Regions from separate parts of the Kribbella sp. NPDC023855 genome, predicted to be linked through region 2. Evidence: riboswitches for the same ligand, from Rfam matches in the RefSeq annotation. Region 2 holds a riboswitch; the other holds the start of a gene.

Region 1 (7,178 bases), on a different contig from region 2:
GCGGCAGCCGAGCAGCCGGCCGAGCCGAGGCCTGCCGCAGCCGAGCAACCGGCCGAGCCGAAGCCCGCCGCAGCTGAGCAGCCGACCGAGCCCAAGCCTGCCGTGCCGGACAAGGCGGCCGAGGCGAAGCCCGCAGTACCGGAGCCGGCCGAGCCGAAGTCGCCTGCACACGAGCAGCAGCCCGTCACGCCCGAGGCCGTCGTACCGGACAAGCCGGCTGAGCCGAAGGCCGCAGTACCGGACAAGCCGGCTGAGGCGAAGCCTGTTGCGGTCGAGCCCGTGGAGCAGGAGGCGCCGGTCAAGCCGACGCCGATGCCCAAGCCGAAGACGCCGAACCTGGCCCTGCGACGCCTGCGCGCCGGTTTCAAGCCGTCGCGCGGTCAGGCGATCGTGGCCGTCGTGCTCGCGCTGGTCGCCTGTATGGCGGTCGTGCAGGTCCGGGTGAACCGGGCCGACGACGGCTACCAGAACGCCCGGCGAGAAGACCTGATCGCGATCCTCGACGGCCTGGGCCAGAACACCCGGCGGCTGGAGACCGAGATCACCGAGCTCGAGGCGCGCAAGAACACGCTGACCTCCAGCGCGGACAAGGCGCAGACCGCCCGCGAACAGGCTGAGCAGCAGGTGCGCGTGCTCGGCATCCTGGCCGGTACGCTGCCTGCCCAGGGCCCCGGCGTCCGGATCACCCTGAACGACCCGAACACCAAGATGCAGTCCAGCAACCTGCTGGACGCGATCGAGGAACTGCGCGACGCGGGCGCCGAGGCGATCCAGATCAACGGGCAGGTCCGGGTGGTGGCCAGTACCGATCTGGTCGACGACCCGCCCGGGGTGAAGATCGACGGTGAGAAGGTGCAGTCGCCGTACGTGATCGAGGCGATCGGGGAGTCGCACAACCTGGCCGAGGCGGCCAACTTCCCCGGTGGGCTGGTCAGTGAGGTGACCGGTCCGCAGATCGGCGGCACGGCGGAGGTGACCGAGCTGCCGCAGGTCCAGATCACTGCCTTGCACGTCCCGGAGGAGCATCGCTACGCTCGCCCGGCGCCCAGCCCGACCAAGTAGCCGGACCAGTACCGCAGTACCGCAGTACCGCGCATTTCCCTCAGCTGCAGTTCCCTTTGAGTGATGGAGGACCGAGGTGTACCCCGAAGACCTGAAGTACACGGCCGAGCACGAGTGGGTGAAGGCCGGCGAGGGCCCGGTGCGGGTCGGTATCACCGACTTCGCGCAGGACGCGCTCGGCGACATCGTGTACGTGCAGCTGCCGGAGGTCGGGACCGCGGTCCGGGCCGGCGACTCCTGCGGTGAGCTCGAGTCCACCAAGAGCGTCAGCGACCTGTTCGCGCCGCTCAACGGCACCGTGCGCGCCGTCAACGAGGCGCTCGCCGACCAGCCCGACCTGGTCAACACCGACCCGTACGGCGAGGGCTGGCTGCTCGACATCGAGGTGGACGACGACGAGGAGATCGAGGCGCTGATGGACGCCGAGACCTACAAGGGACAGCTCGAGCAGAGCTGACCACCCGCAAGAGCCCCGCGCCGACTTCGGCCGCGGGGCCGAGCGCCCTGTGTCCGAAGTTCTGTGGCGCTTGCGGCGCCCAGGCACGCACCTGAACACCGCAATCACTCACACAACTTCGAACACAGGGCGCTAGCTGGTAGGTTCGTCAGACCTCAACTGCCGGTCGAGGGTTGGGGTCGCAGTCCACACTTGTCATACGGGGCCAACTGAGAACGTCGCCGGACCGCCGGCGATCGGGAGGATCACAGCATGCCGTTCTGCAACCAGTGCGGGCACGAGAACTCCGAGGGCAGCAGGTTCTGCTCGCAGTGCGGAACGATGCTCCCTGGCGCGGACCGTCCGGTGGCCGCCCCCGGCGTGACCGACACCGCGATGCTCACACCGATCAGCGTCGAGCCGGAGACCGAGCGGTTCGACTCCGGCGAGCAGCTGTCCGCCGAGGACGAGGCCGCCGTCGGCGCGCTGCCGTCCGGGTCGGCGCTGCTGATCGTCCAGCGCGGCCCGAACGCGGGCAGCCGGTTCCTGCTGGACGTCGACGTGGTCACGGCCGGCCGGCACCCCGACAGCGACATCTTCCTGGACGACGTCACCGTGTCCCGCCGGCACGCGGAGTTCCGCCGCGACGCCTCCGGTGTCAAGGTCCGCGACGTGGGCAGCCTGAACGGCACCTACGTCAACCGGGACCGGATCGACGAGCTGCACCTGTCGAACGGCGACGAGGTGCAGATCGGCAAGTACCGCCTGGTCTACTACGCCAGTGGTCAAGCCTGACCCAGCGGTCGGAGACTCCGGCGAGCGCGCCGGGGTCGGGGCCGAGGCGAACGCCGTAGGGAGCCACAGCATCGGTGAGGTGCTGCGGCTCCTGCAGACCGAGTTCGCCGACGTGACGATCTCCAAGATCCGCTTCCTCGAGGCGGAGGGGCTGGTGACCCCGGCCCGAACGGCGTCGGGGTACCGCAAGTTCAGCGCGGCCGACATCGAGCGGCTGCGCTATGTGCTGACGGCGCAGCGGGATCAGTACCTGCCGCTGAAGGTGATCAAAGAGCACCTGAGTGCGATGGACCGGGGACTGCGGCCGCCTGCCGCCGGTGGCCGGCCCGCGGCGCCGGAACAGTTGCCTCAGCCCGCTGGTCTGCCCGATGCCGAGGACTTCTCGACGTACGGGACCGAGCTGAAGCTGACCCGCGACGAGTTGCGCGAAGCGGCGGGCATCACCGCCGAGCTGCTCGAACAACTGGAGAGCCACAACCTCGTGGTGGCCCGCGGCAACCATTACGACGGCGACGCGATCCTGATCGCCAAGGCAGCGGCCGAGTTCGCGCAGTACGGCGTGGAGCCGCGCCACCTGCGACCGTTCCGGGCGGCGGCCGATCGTGAGGTGGGCCTGATCGAGCAGGTGGTCCAGCCACGGCGCGAGGACAAGACACTGGAGCTCGCGGCGCTCGCGGTTCGGTTGCACGCGGCACTGGTCCGCTCCCGCCTCACCCGCTGACCCCGGTGGGGCAGCCCCGGCCTGGTGTGCAGAGTAGGCTGGACGTGTGCGCGAAGTCGACGTGGTCGGAGTCCGGGTTGAGATGCCCTCGAGTCAGCCGATCGTGCTGCTCCGGGAGGTCGGCGGCGAGCGGTACCTGCCGATCTGGATCGGTGCGGCCGAAGCGAGCGCGATCGCTTTCGCCCAGCAGGGGATGGAGCCACCCCGGCCGCTGACCCACGACCTGTTCGCCGAGACCATCCGGGTGCTCGGCCACACGCTGAGCCAGGTCCGGATCGTCAACCTGACCGACGGCGTCTTCGAGGCGATCCTGGTCTTCGACGACAAGACCGAGATCTCTGCCCGCCCGTCCGACTCGATCGCGCTGGCGCTGCGGACCGGCACCCCTGTCTTCTGCACCGAGGAGATCCTGGCCGAGGCCGGTATCCCGGTCCCGGAGAGCGAGAACGAGGACGAGGAGGTGGTCGAGGAGGAAGAGGTCGAACGCTTCCGCGAGTTCCTCGACCAGGTCACCCCCGAGGACTTCGACAAGAGCTGACCCGATTTGAACCTGCCTGGTACAAGGCCGGACAGGTAACGATTCGTGCCGGTGGCGCGACACGCCTCCGGCTCGGGGCGGTTGTCGTTGACCGGGCCTGGGTGGCGGCTTACCTTGAAGGAGTTGTGGGGTGTTGTAACTCCACGGATGTGATCCGTTCCAGTCGGTACCCAGGGAGGCTCAGGCGTGACACGCACCGGCGACACTGATCTGACGGCGCAGTCGACGTCCGAAGCACACGCCGAGGCGGCCGCCAGCGCCGGCGTCCAGGGTTTGCTGTTCGACGACGACCTGTCGCCGATGCCCGACGACGTCGGTTTCCGCGGCCCGACCGCGTGCGCCGCGGCGGGGATCACCTACCGCCAGCTGGACTACTGGGCCAGGACCGGACTGGTTTCGCCGTCCGTGCGTCCGGCCACCGGTTCCGGCACCCAGCGGCTCTACGGTTTCCGCGACGTGCTGTTGCTCAAAGTGATCAAGCGGCTGCTCGACGCGGGCATCTCGCTGCAGCAGATCCGCAGTGCCATCGCCCACCTGAGCAAGCGTGGCATCGATGACCTGACCCAGATCACGCTGATGAGCGACGGCGCCTCGGTCTACATGTGCACCTCGCCGGACGAGGTGATCGATCTGCTGGCCGGCGGCCAGGGGGTCTTCGGGATCGCGCTCGGCGGCGTCTGGCGGGAGGTCGAGGGCTCGCTGTCGGAGCTGCCGACCGAGCGGCTCGACGCGCACGGCGAGACCGACCAGGCGCACGCGAACGACGAGCTGGCTGCCCGTCGCCGCGCCCGGATGACCGGCTGAGGTACGCTCGACCACAGCCGTACACAGCACTCGGGAGAGTCCCAGCAAAGTTGTCTGGCTGGGCGCCGAAGGGGCAATTCCTCCCCGGAACCTCTCAGGCCCATGGACCGAGTGCCTTAGGCGACTCTGAAGCGTGCGCTGCGTGACAGAGGGGGAGGCCACCGGCAATTGTCAGCATCGGAGCCTCTTCAATGACTGCGTCAGATTCCTCCTTCACCCCCACGCCCCAGTCGCCGGTCTCGGCGGTGTTCGCCGACCGGCACATCGGCCCGCGCCCGGACGAGGTCGCCCGGATGGTGCAGACCCTCGGGTACGCCGATGTCGACGCGCTGGTGGATGCCGCCGTACCGGCCTCGATCCGCTCGACCGAGCCGCTCCGGCTGCCCGAGCCGGCCTCCGAGGTCGACGCGCTCACCGAGCTGCGCCAGCTCGCCGCGCGCAACACCGTCGCCACCTCGATGATCGGTCAGGGGTACTACGGCACGTTCACCCCGTCGGTGATCGTCCGCCGCCTGGTCGAGAACCCGGCCTGGTACACGGCCTACACGCCGTACCAGCCGGAGATCTCCCAGGGTCGCCTCGAAGCGCTGCTCAACTTCCAGACCGTGGTGTCGGACCTGACCGGCTTGCCGACCGCGAACGCGTCGCTGCTCGACGAGGGCACCGCGGCCGCTGAGGCGATGACCCTGGCGCACCGCTCGAACCGCAAGAGCAAGAGCAACCGCTTCCTGGTCGACGCCGACTGCTTCGCGCAGACCATCGCCGTGGTCGAGACCCGGGCCGAGGCGCTCGGTATCGAGGTCGTCGTTGCCGACACGACCGACGGGCTGCCCGAGGGCGACTTCTTCGGCTTCCTCGTCCAGTACCCCGGGTCCGGTGGTGTCGTCCGCGACCTGAAGCCGCTGATCGCCGCGGCCCACGAGCGCGAGACCCTCGTCGCCGTCGCCTCCGACCTGCTCGCCCTGACGCTGCTCGAGGCGCCGGGTGAGGCCGGGGCCGACATCGTCATCGGCTCGTCCCAGCGCTTCGGTGTCCCGCTGTTCTACGGCGGCCCGCACGCGGGGTTCATGTCCGTGCGTTCCGGTCTCGAGCGCTCGCTGCCGGGCCGGCTGGTGGGCGTCTCGGTCGACGCGGACGGCGCACCGGCGTACCGGCTGGCGTTGCAGACTCGCGAGCAGCACATCCGCCGCGAGAAGGCGACCTCCAACATCTGTACTGCGCAGGTGCTGCTGGCCGTCGTCGCCTCGATGTACGCCGTCTACCACGGCCCCGACGGGTTGAAGGCGATCGCCGACCGTGTGCACCGCAACGCGGACAGCCTCGCCGCGTCCCTCAAGGCCGGTGGCGTCGAGGTCGTGCACGAGCAGTTCTTCGACACCGTGCTCGCTCGCGTGCCCGGCCGGGCGGCCGACGTGGTGGACAACGCCCGCCAGAACGGCATCTGGCTACGGCTCGTCGACGCGGACCATGTCGGTATCTCCTGCGACGAGAAGACCGACGCCACCGCGCTCGGCCGGGTCTGCCGCGCCTTCGGAGTCACGTACGACGCAACCTTCGGCGGCGGCAGCCTGCCCGAGACGGTCCTCAGGACGTCGGAGTACCTGACGCACCCCGTCTTCAACACGCACCGGTCCGAAACGGCGATGCTGCGTTACCTGCGCAAGCTGTCGGACTACGACTACGCGCTCGACCGCGGCATGATCCCGCTCGGCTCCTGCACGATGAAGCTGAACGCGACCACCGAGATGGAGGCGGTCACCTGGCCGGAGTTCGCCGACATGCACCCGCTGGCGCCGATCGAGGACGCCGCCGGGTACGTGAAGCTGATCGGCCAGCTGGAGCGCTGGCTGGCCGAGGTGACCGGCTATGCGAAGGTCTCGATCCAGCCGAACGCGGGCTCGCAGGGTGAACTCGCCGGTCTGCTCGCGATCCGCGGCTACCACCGGGCCCAGGGGAACGAAGACCGCAACGTCTGCCTGATCCCGGCGAGCGCGCACGGCACCAACGCCGCCTCCGCGGTGATGGCCGGGATGAAGGTTGTCGTTGTCAAGGGCAACGACGACGGCACGATCGACCTGGACGACCTGCGGGCCAAGGCCGACGAGCACGCCGAGAAGCTCGCGGCCATCATGATCACCTACCCGTCCACGCACGGCGTGTACGAGGAGAGCGTCACCGAGGTCTGCCAGATCGTGCACGACCACGGCGGCCAGGTGTACGTCGACGGCGCGAACCTGAACGCGCTGCTCGGCCTGGCCAAGCCCGGTGAGTTCGGCGGCGACGTGAGCCACCTGAACCTGCACAAGACGTTCTGCATCCCGCACGGTGGCGGTGGGCCGGGTGTCGGCCCGGTCGCGGTCGCCGAGCACCTGGCGCCGTACCTGCCGAACCACCCGCTGCTCGACCAGGCCGGTCCCGAGTCGGGTGTCGGCCCGATCAGCGCGGCGCCGTTCGGGTCGGCCGGCGTGCTGGCCATCTCCTGGGCCTACATCCGGATGATGGGCGCCGAAGGGCTGACCTCGGCGACGAAGGCCGCCGTACTGACCGCGAACTACGTGGCCAAGCGGCTCGAGGGCGTGTTCCCGGTGCTCTACACCGGCGAGAACGGGCTGGTCGCGCACGAGTGCATCCTGGATCTGCGGCCGATGACCAAGGAGACCGGGATCACCGTCGACGACGTCGCGAAGCGGCTGATCGACTACGGCTTCCACGCGCCGACGATGTCGTTCCCGGTCGCGGGCACGCTGATGGTCGAGCCGACCGAGTCCGAGGACCTGGGTGAGCTGGACCGGTTCTGCGACGCGATGATCGCGATCCGGCAC
Region 2 (7,178 bases):
GGCGTGGGGGCATTTTCATGCGCAGAGCTCTGTCCATCACGACCGGTGTCGCCGTGCTGGCGCTGCTGGCCGGCTGCGGCGGTTCGGACGACAAGAAGACGTTGACGAGTGAGGACCCGGCGACCAGTACGCCGACGACCGCACCCACCAGCGCGCCGACCTCGGCACCGACTTCGGCGCCCACCTCGGCACCGACCACGACAACACCGTCGGTACCGGCCGGGCCGCTGACGCAGGCGCAGTACCAGACGGCGTTGATCCGGCTCGACCAGCGGCTGGCGGGTGACATCAACGCGCTCGCGACGGTGAAGACCGAGAGCAGCCTGAGCGCCGCGATGGAAAACCTGACCCAGACGCTGAACGCGGAGTCGCGCGCGCTCGGATCGATCAAGCCACCGGCCCGCGCGGTCGCCGCCAACCGCGTGCTGCAGCTGCGCCTGAAGGCCGCCGCGAACGCACTGTCGGCCGGTGACACCAGCGACGTCGGTTGCGGCGGACTCGCGTACGTCTCCCAGTCGCTGCAGCGCCAACTCACCACCACGATGTCCACCGCCGTCGCCCAGCTGCGGACCCTCGGCCTGATCTTCGGCCGGACCCTGCCGGACCTCGGCCCCGAGCCGACCGACACCCGGCCGGCCAACGGCGACGTCATCGTCCGCACCGGCGCCGGCGGCAACGGCGCGCTGCGGGTGAAGAACGGCTCCGCCCTGGACGTCGCGGTCTCGATCGTCACCCCCGGAAAGCCACCGAGCAAGCCGCACATCATGCTGTACGTCCAGTCGAAGAAGACCGCGACCGTCTACCGGATCGGCGGCGCGTACAACCTGTACGTGAAGAGCGGCAAGGACTGGAACCCGAAGCGTCGCCAGTTCAGCTCCGACTGCTCCTTCAAGCGGTTCGACCAGGGCTTCAGCAAGAACCAGGGCTGGGAAGTCCAGCTCAAGCCGTCAGTCCTGGGCAACGCCAGCTCGAGCAGCGTCGACCCGTACTGACCACCTCAGCCGAAGGTTTGAGGTGGGGCTCAGCGGCGGAGTTTGCCGAGTAGGACCAGCAGGGTGTCCGCGAGGGTGGGCGGCTTGGGCTGGTCCGGCGGTCCAGTCGGCGTAGCGGTGGGCGTGACCGTCGGCGGCGGGCTCGGCGTACCGGGTGTGCTGGGCGGCTGACCCGGGTCGGTCGGCCGCGGGACGGGCGGGGTTTTAGTTGCTGGAGGCATTGAAGGGTTGCGGCGCTCGACCACTCCCGGTGTCGGCTCCGGAGTCGGTGGCTCTGAAAGTAGCGAGGTGGTCGCCGACGGACGCCCGTCGCCCGGCCCACTCGTCGCCGGCGGCTGCCCCGGCTGCCCGTTCTCGTCCAGCGGCCCGGTGGACAGCGGCGGTGACGACGGCGTCGGCGTCCTCTCCTGAGGAATCGCGGGCAACGTCTCCGCGGCCTCACTTGGTGGAGGCGGCCCAGTCACCGGCTTGGCAGCCTCGACCCCAGCACCACCCGGCAAGGGAATCACCGGCGCCCGTGGCCCACCCACCAAGGCGACCACCAGCAAAACGGCACACACCCCCACCGGCACGACGACGGCAACAACAACACGGCGGGACATCCTCACAAGACCCGAACCGTACCGTTCAAAGGGCTGTTTGAAACACCCCTTCGACACATCTTTCTCGCCAGTACCGGAGATTTCTGGCACCCTGACCGCCATGTCATCTCTGGTGTTGCTGCATGGGCTTGGCGGGACCGGGCGGGTCTGGGACGAGTGGGCTCAGCCTCGGGTGGCGCCGGACTTGCCGGGGCACGGGCGGGCGGGGGCGTTGTCGCGGTACACGTTCGAGTCGATGGCGGCCGCGGTTGCCGAGGTTCTGCCGGTACGCCGGGAGCTGGTCGTCGTCGGACACTCGTTGGGTGGAGTGATCGCACTCGAGCTGGCCAGTGGCCGGTACGGCGTACAGGTGGACCGGGTGATTGCCCTCGGGGTGAAGGTTTCGTGGTCGGTCGACGAGCTCGCCAAGGCGGCCGCTTTGGCGCAGAAACCGATCGCGTGGTTCGAGACCAGGGACGAAGCGGCTGCGCGGTACCTCAAGGTCTCAGGGCTGCAAGGGCTGGTCGATCCCGCGAGTGAGGCGGTGGACAGCGGGCTGCTGGAGGTCGGCGGACGCTGGCGGCTCGCGATGGATCCGGCCACCTTCGGGGTCGGTGCGCCGAAGATGGCCGAGCTGATCGCGGCGAGCCAGGCGGACGTCGTACTGGCGCGGGGCGAGCTCGACCCGATGAACACCGACGCCGAGCTGGCCGCGCTGCACGATCAGGTCGTCACGCTGCCCGGCCTCGGCCACAGCGCGCACGTGGAGGATCCGTCAGCACTCGATCACGTTCACGGCCAAGCCGCCTCGTGACGTCTCCTTGTACTTGATCTTCATGTCCGCACCGGTCTCGCGCATCGTCTTGATCACCTTGTCCAGCGAGACGACGTGCACGCCGTCGCCGTGCATCGCCATCCGGGCCGCGTTGATCGCCTTCATCGACGCCATCGCGTTGCGCTCGATACACGGAATCTGAACCAGTCCGCCGACCGGGTCGCAGGTCAGCCCGAGGTTGTGCTCCATCGCGATCTCGGCCGCGTTCTCGACCTGTTCCGGCGTACCACCCAGTACTTCGCACAGCCCGGCGGCGGCCATCGAGCAGGCCGAGCCGACCTCGCCCTGGCAACCGACCTCGGCGCCCGAGATGGACGCGTTCTCCTTGTACAGAACGCCGATCGCCGCGGCCGCGAGCAGGAACCGGACCACACCGTCTTCCGTTGCCCCGGGCACGAATCGACGGTAGTACAGCAGCACCGCGGGAATGATGCCCGCGGCACCATTCGTCGGCGCGGTGACGATCCGGCCGCCGGACGCGTTCTGTTCGTTGACCGCGAGCGCGAACAGGTTGACCCAGTCCATCACCTTCAGCGGATCGACCGACCACTTGTCGCCGCTCAGCTTCTGGTGCAGCGCGTGGGCGCGCCGCGGGACCTTCAGCCCGCCGGGCAGCGTCCCCTCGGTCTCGCAGCCCTCCTCGACGCAGTCCTGCATCACCTGCCAGATGTGCAGCAGGCCGGCGCGGATCTCGTCCTCGGTCCGCCAGGCCAGCTCGTTGGCGAGCATCACCTCGCTGATCGGCAGGCCCGACTCACGGCACCGGTCGAGCAGCTCGGCGCCGGACAGGAACGGGTACTTGAGCGGCGTACGGTCCGCGACGATCCGGTCACCGGCCGCCGCGTTCTCGTCCACGACGAACCCGCCGCCGACGGAGTAGTAGGTGCGCTCCCGCAGTACGGCGCCGTCGGCCGCGCGGGCCAGGAACGTCATCCCGTTCGGGTGGTAGGGCAGCGCCTTGCGGCGGTGCATGACGAGCTGGCTGTTCTCGTCGAACGGGATCTCCCGCTGCCCGGCGAGCCGCAGTACGCCGGCCGCGCGGATCGCGGCGACCCGGCTCTCGACGGAGCGGGTGTCGACGGTCTCGGGGTCCTCACCCTCCAGACCGAGGATGACCGCCTTGTTGCTGCCGTGCCCGTGGCCGGTCGCCCCGAGCGAACCGAACAGTTGCGACTCGACGGCCGCCGTACGGTCGAGCAGTCCGTCCTCGGCCAGGCCGAGAGCGAACGTCCGGGCGGCTCGCATCGGTCCCACGGTGTGGGAGCTCGACGGACCGATCCCGATACTGAACAGGTCGAACACGCTGATCGCCATGCTGGAGGCCTCCTGGTCGCCATTGACCGATTGGTATGCCTCCCCGCTCTGTCAGGCAGGTCTGCCTTCCAGAGGTGCCTCGCCCGCACGGTGAAGGTGCCTGAGAGATTCTTGGGGAGAGTTGCTCCTACGGCGCCCGGGTCCAGCCCGGGTCTCTCCCGCACGGGTTCATGCGGCTGTTTCTTTGCTCGCCGCGACGGTACGGCGCCCCCACCACACACGTCAATCCGACGGTGGACCCAACTCCCCCATCCGATGGATCTGTTCCGTCCCGCACCGGACAACTGTTGAGCCATGACACGAACCACGCCCGCGGCCGCCGCGGAGGCTCGCCGCGCAGCCGCTACCACGGAGCTTCGCCTGATCCCGTGGTGGATGGGGTGGGTGGGGTGGGGGGCGGTTGGGTGGGGTGTGGGGTATGGGGTGGTTCGGGTTTGGTTTGTGGTGGGGCATGCGCCGGTGTGGGAGTTGCCGTCGGATTTGCTGGTGCCGGGGTGGGTTTCGGTGGCGGGGTGTTTGGTGAGTGTGGCTGCGGCTGTTGGTCTGATGCTCCGGCCGAGGTCGCGGATGGGGATTGGGGTGGCGTGGGCGCTGGCTGCCGGGTGGGTTGCCAGTTGCGCGCTCGTGCTGCTCGACGTCGTTGGCGGGTTGCTGCCCGGGCTGGGCATTCCGTTCGACGTCGCCGGGATGATGAGCCGGCTGGGTGGCTTGACCGGCGCGGTCCTGCTGGCCGGTACTGCGCTGGCCAAGCAGCGACAACTCAATCCCGAGTGCCTGAGGTGCATCGGGCTGCCCAAGCTGCTCACCACACCACGCTGGACCGTGATCGCCGGGTGGGTGGCCGTCGGAGGTTGCACAGTACGGCTGGCTGCTCAAGCTGCGGTCGGGCTCGACGCCACGCCGTACCGGACCGGCGTCTCGATGGTCCTCTTCGAAGGCGGCTTCCTGCTCGCCGGTACTGCGCTCCCGCTCCTGCTGGTGACCCGCTTCGGACGAGTCTTTCCGCGCTGGATGCTGCTCCTGCCCGGCGCGGCCCTCGGCACCGGCATCACGGCGTACTTCGGAGTCGGGCTGGTCCAGATGATCGTCGCCGGCATCCAGGGCGAAGCCGTATACGCCGGAACCTCGCTGCCCGCCAGCTTCTTCTGGATCGCCGTCCCCGCATACCTCGTCTGGGGCGCGGGGCTGGCCGTCGCGACCGCCGGCTACTTCCTCCGCACTCGCAAGCCCTGCAAAGGCTGCGAGCGTTAGGACAGCCGGCCGGTGCGCTTCGCCCAGATCTCGAAGAACCAGGTGAACAGGGGTGGGATGCTCGCGGCGAGGGCTGCCAGCGTGACCGGGATGTTCCAGCGCAGCGGCTTGCGCACGACGGCGACCGTGATCACGTAGGCGATAAAGATGCCGCCGTGGATCGGGCCGAAGATCTGCACGCCGATCTCGTTGTCGGACAGCACGTACTTGAACAGCATCCCGATCAGCAGGCCGGTCCACGAGATCGCCTCGGCGATCGCCACGGCGCGGAACACCGTTGCGTACTTCGATCCGGCCGGAGCTTCTACAGCGACAGTCGTCTCAGTCATCAGACCAGTGACCCTAACAAGTCCCCCAAACCCGCCGGGGGTTCGGTCAAGGGTTGCCCCGGATGTGCCTGGGAAGCCGTTTACCGAGGATCAGAAGGGTCCCCAACGGCAAAGGATCCCTTGTGACTACCAGACCTGGACGACCGCTCACGACCACCGCGTTAGGTGTGGTCGCGGGCGTCGCGCTGGCCGGCTTGGCCGCAGTACCGGCGAGCGCAGTACCGGCAGGCGCAGTACCGGCGGCTCGACCGACCGCCAAGACACCGGCTGCCCTCCAGTGGACCGACTGCGAGGTGAAGCCCAAAGAGGACCCCGCGCTCGTGGCGGGCTCGAAGTGCGCCACCCTGCAACTCCCGGTGGACTGGAACCGGCCCGACGGACCTACGTTCGGCCTGGCCATTGCCCGCCGTACTGCGCAAGACCCGGCCGCTCGCGTCGGCACCCTCTTCTTCGGTCCCGGCGGTCCCGGCGACTCGGGCGTCGACCGGATCCGGACCGGGATGGATCGCTTCAGCGACACGATCCAGGACCGCTTCGACATCGTCAGCTTCGATCCGCGCGGGATCGCGCGCAGCAACCCGATCGTCTGCTCGGCCCCGCTGCTGGTGAAGCAGCCCTCGCCGCTGATCACCAGCCGGGCGCAGTTCGCGGAAACGATCCGCTACAACCGTGAACTGGCGAAGGACTGCCGCGCCCACACCGGACCCTTGTACGACCACGTCGACACCCTGCAGACCGTGCGGGACGTCGACGCGATCCGCGCGGCGCTGGGTGAGTCGAAGCTGACTTTCCACGGCAGCTCGTACGGCACCCTGCTGGGTCAGCAGTACGCCGAGCGGTACCCACATCGCCTGCGCGCCCTGGTCCTGGAGAGCGTCTTCGACCACGGCGACACGACGACCGGTGACTGGCTCGACAAGCAGGCCGCGACGGTTCAGGACTCGTTCACCGAGTTCGTGAAGTGGTGCAACGAGACGACCACCTGCTCGCTGCACGGGCGCGACATTCAAGCGCTGTGGGCCGACCTGGTCGCAAGGGCCGGTCGCGGTGAGCTACCGGATCCGCGGCAGCCGAAGCTGACGGCGACGCCGTTCACCCTGACGTTCGGTGCGTTCCGGATGCTGTACGGCCCGAGGTGGCCGGACCTCGCCGACATGCTGAAGCAACTCGAAGTGAGCGAGCCGCCGACCGCTGAGCCGCCGGTACCGACCGGGCTGGCCCAGAACCCGCTGGTCCCGTTCTGCCGCGACTTCAGCCTGCCGGTCCGCACGTACGACGAATACGCCGCTCACCTGCGCCGGATCGCCCGGAACACCCCAGACGTGAAGATCCCGCCGACGTTGATCGCCGTGACCAACTGCCTGGGCCTGCCGAAGGCGCCGAACCCGCAGCAGGACGTGCGGGTGCACCTGAAGACACCGGCGCTGCTGCTGAACTCGCTGCACGACCCCGCCACCGGCTACAGCTCGGCCCAGAGCGTGGCCCGCCAGCTCGGGCGGCACGGCGTACTGGTGACTTACGAAGGCTGGGGCCATGGCAGCTACGACGCAAGCCCCTGCACCCTGCAGACGGTCGACGACTACCTGGTCGCGCTGAAGGTGCCCGCCCGCGGCACCACCTGCGCCGCCGTCCCACCGACCGACTGACCCGCCGACTGGCTGAGGCTGAGCTGGTTCAGACGGAGACGAGGTTGGCTTCCTGGACGCGTTTCAGGGAGCTACCTCGGTAGGCCTCGGCCGAGAGCTCGGGCAGTCGCGCGCAGGCGAGCTCGAGTGCTTCGGCCTGGGTCCGGCAGCCGTCGACGAACCAGTAGGGATCGTCGGGCTGCGGATCTTCCGCGTCATCGATGTCGGCGTACCAGGAGCGGTCCCCGGCG

Evidence for each region. A riboswitch is a leader RNA that binds a small molecule or an ion and turns the genes downstream of it on or off. The one in region 2 is predicted to bind glycine.
Region 1: another riboswitch for glycine. It lies ahead of gcvP (aminomethyl-transferring glycine dehydrogenase); the one in region 2 lies ahead of AB0F51_RS14595 (L-serine ammonia-lyase).

What each region holds. Positions count from the first base shown of each region.
Region 1 covers NZ_JBFAAA010000001.1:498,431-505,608, forward strand. Annotated here, with positions in the region: gene AB0F51_RS02260 (DUF881 domain-containing protein) at 1-1,062, shown strand, start outside; gene gcvH (glycine cleavage system protein GcvH) at 1,139-1,519, shown strand; gene AB0F51_RS02270 (FHA domain-containing protein) at 1,772-2,293, shown strand; gene AB0F51_RS02275 (MerR family transcriptional regulator) at 2,280-3,014, shown strand; gene AB0F51_RS02280 (bifunctional nuclease family protein) at 3,061-3,552, shown strand; gene AB0F51_RS02285 (MerR family transcriptional regulator) at 3,826-4,356, shown strand; glycine riboswitch at 4,378-4,476, shown strand; gene gcvP (aminomethyl-transferring glycine dehydrogenase) at 4,548-7,178, shown strand, end outside.
Region 2 covers NZ_JBFAAA010000003.1:777,529-784,706, forward strand. Annotated here, with positions in the region: gene AB0F51_RS14580 (hypothetical protein) at 18-992, shown strand; gene AB0F51_RS14585 (hypothetical protein) at 1,022-1,594, opposite strand; gene AB0F51_RS14590 (alpha/beta fold hydrolase) at 1,695-2,387, shown strand; gene AB0F51_RS14595 (L-serine ammonia-lyase) at 2,349-3,722, opposite strand; glycine riboswitch at 3,801-3,893, opposite strand; gene AB0F51_RS14600 (hypothetical protein) at 4,290-4,973, shown strand; gene AB0F51_RS14605 (DUF3817 domain-containing protein) at 4,970-5,302, opposite strand; gene AB0F51_RS14610 (alpha/beta hydrolase) at 5,425-6,948, shown strand; gene AB0F51_RS14615 (hypothetical protein) at 6,977-7,178, opposite strand, start outside.